DNA from 3 places in the Pseudoalteromonas sp. CST2 genome. Region 2 is predicted to be linked to each of the others. Evidence: predicted binding sites of a transcription regulator. Region 2 holds the regulator's gene; each other region holds the start of a gene.
The links. Region 2 encodes ArgR, which controls arginine synthesis, uptake and breakdown. Its sites were predicted from a motif close to ANTGAATANNTATTCANT; they were not measured.
Positions count from the first base shown of each region.

Region 1: a site for ArgR is predicted at 1,134-1,151, ahead of gltB (glutamate synthase large subunit). Genes of this name have one in related genera too.
Region 3: a site for ArgR is predicted at 1,445-1,462, ahead of argC (N-acetyl-gamma-glutamyl-phosphate reductase). Genes of this name have one in related genera too.

Region 1 is NZ_JAQREO010000008.1:148,525-150,801, reverse strand. Features, by position in the region: gene gltB (glutamate synthase large subunit) at 1-1,033, opposite strand, end outside; gene PSH41_RS12330 (hypothetical protein) at 1,470-1,622, shown strand; gene PSH41_RS12325 (Grx4 family monothiol glutaredoxin) at 1,880-2,218, opposite strand.
Region 2 is NZ_JAQREO010000001.1:157,898-160,174, reverse strand. Features, by position in the region: gene mdh (malate dehydrogenase) at 1-379, opposite strand, end outside; gene argR (transcriptional regulator ArgR) at 605-1,072, shown strand; gene PSH41_RS00715 (Dyp-type peroxidase) at 1,069-1,968, opposite strand; gene PSH41_RS00710 (ABC transporter ATP-binding protein) at 2,012-2,277, opposite strand, start outside.
Region 3 is NZ_JAQREO010000010.1:116,686-118,962, forward strand. Features, by position in the region: gene argB (acetylglutamate kinase) at 1-290, opposite strand, end outside; gene argC (N-acetyl-gamma-glutamyl-phosphate reductase) at 290-1,300, opposite strand; gene argE (acetylornithine deacetylase) at 1,519-2,277, shown strand, end outside.

The DNA.
Region 1 (2,277 bases), on a different contig from region 2:
GCCCATCAGACATAACAATGCCCGCAGGGCCATCCCACGGCTCCATGTGCATAGAGTTAAAGTCGTAAAATGCGCGTAAGTCATCATCCATAGCACGGTTTTTCTGCCATGCAGGTGGCACAAGCATACGCATAGCACGGAATAAATCCATGCCACCCGCTAAAAACAGCTCCAGCATGTTATCTAAGCTTGAAGAGTCAGAGCCAGTTTCGTTTACAAACGGCGCTGCACTTTGTAAATCAGGAATAAGTGGCGATGAAAACTTATACGAACGTGCACGAGCCCATTGGCGGTTACCTTCAATGGTATTAATTTCACCATTATGCGCTAAATACCTAAATGGTTGTGCTAAAGGCCAACGTGGCTGGGTATTAGTAGAAAAACGCTGATGGAATACACAAATAGCGCTGGTCATACGAATATCAGCTAAGTCTAAATAAAAGTTAGGCAAATCTGCAGGCATCATAAGGCCTTTATAGATAGTCACTAACCCCGATAAACTCGCAATATAAAACGACTCATCCTCTGCTAAACGCTTTTCTGCACGGCGACGTGCTACGTATAAACGTCGCTCTAAATCTTTAGAGCGCCATCCTTCAGGCGCACTAACAAAAATTTGCTCAAAACCAGGTAATTGCTGTGTAGCAATTGGCCCTAGCATTGAAGGGTCAGTAGGCACTTCACGCCAACCGAGTATTTTAAGTGTTTCTTGTTCTAATTCTTCACATAAAACCTGTTTTGCAGCTTGTGCTAAAACGGGATCTGAATTTAAGAAAACCATGCCTACGGCGTAATTTTTACCTAAGTGCCAATTATGCTCACTCGCAATAGCACGGAAAAAACTGTCAGGTTTTTGTAGTAATAAACCACAGCCGTCACCTGTTTTACCATCGGCAGAAATACCACCGCGGTGCTGCATGCGATCAAGTCCAGTAATAGCTGTACGAATAAGCCGATGACTAGCTTGACCATTTACTTGGGCTATTAAGCCAAAGCCACAATTATCTTTTTCTAATGTTGAGTCGTATAACATAGACCCCTCCCTTGCTGCACTGTTAACGTGAATGAACTGCTCGACGATTTGCTAACAGACGCACAAAACTAGCCTCTATAGTAAATAGAGTCAATATTATTTTGAATACATATTCACATTCTTGAATATTTCTCACTTCAAGGCAAGATTTCTTTTTCACCCATAAGTTTTAACATTTAGCGCTTATTTGCGCGTTATTTTTTCATGACACTGGTGTCAATTTTAACACTTTGTAAAAACAAAGGCGTTAAAGCAATACCCTTTACGTAAACGTAAAGCACCAAACTAATGAATAAATATTCACTATTTTCCCACGGGTTCAGTTAACATTTAGATAGTTTAATGCGTTTTAAATAAATTAGAGGTTTAGGATCACGCTTTTTTAGCGTTCATTAGTATAGTTATTAATTGTGGTATCGTTTTTAGTGCAGATGTAGTGAATTTTTATTTAATGCCAATTCGCTTGATTGAGCGAACTATTGTAAGGCTGGAAAAACGTGTTGATAACTGGGCAAAAAACTCGCTATTTAGTTGTTCTAAAAAAGAATTATTTAACGCAGATAGCGACACGTTTAGCCCCGAAAAATGATTACGTCTTATTGCGCATTGATATAAAACTCATATTTTAATTAAAATTCGCGCTTATATTAAGTAGCTTTGTTGATTACTTATCCTGACTAGGTGCACCTAAACGAGGAGCAATGGCTGAGTTTGCTAACTATTGAGCACAGATTAATGGTTATAATCACCCACTGATGGGCTGTTCAAGAGATTAAGACGTAAGAAAGTTAATAGGCACAAAAAAGCCACGTAAAACGTGGCTTTAATAATCTAGCAAAGTAGCAATTACTCTGCGTCAGCTTCTTTATACTTAGCTGCAGTTTCAGTGATCAGTGGCTGTAATTCACCACGTTGAAACATTTCAATGATAATGTCACAACCACCTACTAATTCGCCCTCAACCCAAAGCTGTGGGAAAGTAGGCCAATTTGCGTATGCTGGTAACTCAGCGCGAATATCTGGATTAAGTAAAATATCAACATAGGCAAATGGTTCGCCACATGACATTAGAGCTTGTGACGCTTGTGAAGAAAAACCACAATTTGGTAATTTAGGCGACCCTTTCATGTAAAGGATAATTGGGTTTTCTGAAATCTGCTGTTTAATTTTATCAATGGTTTCCATCTACAACCTCAAAATGACGATAGCTTGATATACCTAGGGCTTGAAAATAAATCATTGTG
Region 2 (2,277 bases):
TTGGCACAGTGCCGTTTACTGGGTTAGTGATAACACCCACTAACGCTTTAGGACAGCTAGCTACAATGCCTTCTGCTAATGTTTTGATGATACCTGCGTTTACGTTAAATAAATCCGCACGATCCATACCTGGTTTACGTGGCATACCCGCTGGGATAAGTACGATATCACACCCTTCAAGCGCTTTATTTAAATCGTCTGCGCCAAAACCTGCCACTTTAACATCTGTAGGGATGTGAGATAGGTCAACCGCAACACCTGGTACAACTGGTGCAACATCGTAAAGTGATAATTCAGAACCAGCTGGTAAGCCTGTTTTTAATAATAAAGACAACGCTTGACCGATACCGCCTGCAGCACCTAATACAGCAACTTTCATTGGAATTCTCCGTAATTTGAGGTAGGAAATATTTGTGGCTCTTAAGATAATGAAATTAGCGACTAAAAACAAATTTATCCTGCTTATTTCAGGTATATTTTCGACCATAGTTGTAAACTTTGTTGGTTTATCGCAGCAAACTGGCAAGTTAACTAAACAACTGCTGCATAATTATTCATTTTTGTGTAGAATTTGCATTATAAATAACAAAAATGAATAAAGACTATGCAACCACAAGACAAACAAGAAGCGCTGGTAAAAGCGTTTAAAGCACTTTTAAAAGAAGAGAACTTTGGCTCGCAAGGCGAAATAGTCGAAGCATTAAAAGAGCAAGGCTTTGACAATATAAGCCAAAGTAAAGTGTCACGCATGCTTAGCAAGTTTGGCGCTGTGCGTACTCGTAATGCTAAACAAGAAATGGTTTATTGCCTACCCGCAGAAATGGGCGTACCGACTGCTAAAAGCCCACTACGTCAGCTTGTTATTGATATTATGCATAACGAAATGATGATTATTATAACCACCAGCCCAGGCGCTGCGCAGTTAATTGCCCGCTTATTAGACTCACTAGGCAAAGCGGATGGTGTATTGGGCACAATTGCCGGAGATGACACTATTTTTATTGCACCAGCAAAAATATCTGAAATAGACATTACACTAGAGCGCGTACGCATTTTATTTGATACGGTTTAAAGCTGTTTTAAAAAACTAACTGACGGCGCAAAAAACGCTGAGCCCATATCGGCTTGAGTAAAATCAAGCCAGTGGTCGTAACACTCCCCTTTTCCTATGCGGCTGTTAAGTACCTTTTCAAACGCACTTCCCGATGCAGAGCATGTAATACTTAGCATGCCTTGCTCGTAAACATCGCCATACGGCATGCTTTGGTTAAGCAGTATTGCTTGGCCGCTTTCATCTTTTAGCTCACTTCTAGTCGCGTGGCTCGTATCTACCTTAGGCTCAATTAAGGTGTTATCTAAACGTGTACGCCCCATAATATGCTCTTGCTCGCTTAGTGATAAATGCTGCCATACGCTCAGGTCATGCTTATAACGCTGTACATGAATATAGCTGCCTTGGTGTTCAAAGCTGTCGGGGTTATTAACCAGTGCCGTGATTCGTTTTTGGCGTCCATGTGGGGTGTCGCCTGCATAAATAAAGCCGTTAAAGTCTCGCCCATCTAAAAACCTAAAATTGCGAATTTGTTCAACCAGCTCTACATCGGGCGAAAACAACTTTAATATTTGCAATGCAAAAAGGTGATTAACATCTTCTCGGTCTGAGCGAATTTGTATGAATAAATCACATGGCTGTACGCGCATAACAAAATCACTGTGATTTATATTAGGAAAGCTTTGCAGCTCGCTTGGGATATATTCAGGTAGTATATGCGGCCAATATTGCGCGCCTATAGCCACCATGCAAGAGAGCATGGCTTCGGAAAACTGATCACTAAACTCTTCTTCAATTGCGCTTACGCGCTTAAGCTTTGCGCGCAATGACTCGTCTTGACCATCAAATACATTAAAAAATAAATGCAAACCGTGTAAGTTTGCTTCAGCACAAATCCCAGATTGCGCTTGCGCCATTGTTATTCCTTAGCTTTATAAAACACAGCGAATAACACATTTGTTATGATTCGAAAAAATTCACCGTGTGAGGTTTTATTTTTATTATAACCTGCTCATTTATTTCAAATGACTGGCCATATTGTGCGGCAACTTCAATCTCTTGCTCTGCAATTACAACAGTGTAAACATAAGCCGAGCCTATAAACCGACGGCTTAAAATGCTCACACCTTGAGGGTTATCGGCCTGCGTATTTTGCGCAAGCTCAATATGGTGCGGGCGAATATACACCACCCCTTTTATTGCACTGTGCGTATGCTCATGCTGCG
Region 3 (2,277 bases), on a different contig from region 2:
GGTTTATGGCCTGCATTAATAGCTTGGCTTACCAGCTGCTTATTTGCACAGCCAGCCAGCGCCCCCACTATGTAAGGCATTTGCTCACTTGGGCTAATACGCAGTCCTTGGTGCTTTGCACTAGCAAAGCCTGCTTGTTTTAGCCAAGTGTCAACTAACGAGCCACCACCATGAACAATAACAAACTGATTATTTTGATCAGCGCTTAATACGTCAAACAAAACTTTTGCCGCGTTTTCAGTATTAAGTACAGCACCACCTAATTTAATTACCCACGTTTTAGTGCTCATTAAAAGGCTCCTTTTAAGCCAGTGGTGTGATCTAAATTCATTGATAAGTTAATACATTGCAAGGCTTGGCCCGCAGCGCCTTTTAATAGATTATCTATCGCTGCCATAACAATCAGTTGAGAGCCTTGCTGCTGCCAACCAATATCTACATACGGTTGTTTTACCACGCTTTTAATAGATGGCACTTTATCAGCTAACAAACGAATCAACGGCTCGTTCTTAAGTACTTGATAAGCATCAGATACGTTTTCCTTGGTAACGCCTGGCTTAAGCTGTACATAAATAGTTTCTAAAATTCCACGCGGAAAATTACCTAAGTGCGGTGTAAATAACACCTTGTGGCCAAGGTGTTGTTCAATTTCAGGCCCATGACGATGGTTAAATAAACCATATGGGGCAAGCGATACTTCACAAAAATGAGTACCTACGCTGGCTTTGCGCCCTGCGCCAGTAACACCTGAAACAGCATTAATAATCACTTTTTCATCACTCAACAAGCCTGCCTGTTGCAACGGCTTTAACGCATTAAGCGCAGCGGTTGGGTAACAGCCGGCTACTGCCACAAGATTTGCATTGGCAATTGCACTGCTATTCCACTCTGCTAACCCGTAGGCTGCTTCGTTTAATAACTCAGGATGTTGGTGCTCAAAACCATAGTAAGTAACATAGTCGTCGTTGCTAGCAAGGCGGTAACCACCTGATAGGTCGAATACTTTTTTACCCATAGCTAAAAACTGCGGGGCTAAATCAACACTTACTTTGTGATCAGTACATAAGCAGATGTAATCGGCACTCGAATTTATGTCATCAAACGCGGATTCGCTCAGTGGTAGTAGAGGAATATCAAGAAGATTTCTATGCTCTGGGTATAAATCACTTAATAATTTATGTTTATCTAAACTTCCCTCAGAGACATAACAGCCCGATAACGTTAAATTAGGGTGCTTAGCAACTAAGCTTGCTAATTCTGCGCCGCTATAACCGCTTGCGCCAATAATCGCTACATTCATTTTTTACTCGTTTATAAATTTACTACTAAATAGGTGTGGTGTTCGCTTACACTAGCTTAGATGCTAGCTAATACTTTTCTCAATGAATTGTTGATTATCGTCGCATTATCTTCATGGCTATACTTAATATATTTATGCTTAAAAAGTGAATTGATATTCATCATAAATACTTTTATATTGTTATGCAATTAAATTGAATAATTATTTTGGATTTTTTTATGTCTTTGCCGTCATTTATCTCTATGTACCAACAACTCATTGCAGCCCCCTCTATTAGTGCAATAGAAGATGAGCTTTGTATGAGTAATAAAGGGGTAATAGAGTTGCTAGCACGTTGGTGCGAAAGTTTAGGTTTTACTTGCGAAATTATAGAGTTAGAAGGTGGAAAAGGCCGATACAACCTACTTGCTAAGCGGGGAGAAGGCGATGGCGGCTTAATGCTTGCAGGCCATACAGACACCGTACCGTTTGACGATAGCCGCTGGAACCACGACCCGTTTAAACTCACTGAACATAACAATAACTTATATGGGTTAGGTAGTATTGATATGAAAGGCTTTTTTGCTTTTGTATTACAAGCTATTAGTGAGCTTGATATAAAACAGCAAACACAACCTATTTTAATACTCGCCACTGCCGATGAAGAAACCACCATGGCGGGAGCGCAGCAAATTTGTAAGCACCCTAATTTAAAACCTGCGCGTTGTATTATTGGTGAACCTACTGATATGACTCCTGTATTTACTCACAAAGGACATATGAGCACGGCTATAAGAGTGATTGGCCGTTCAGGTCATAGTTCCAATCCCGAACGTGGTCTTAACGCCATCGAAGTCATGCATAAAGTGATTACAAAATTGCTGATCTTAAAAGAGCAGTTAAAGAATAAATATTCAGTTGAACATTTTGAAATACCTTACCCTACCTTAAATTTAGGTAATATTCATGGTGGCGACAACGCAAATCGAATTTGTGGC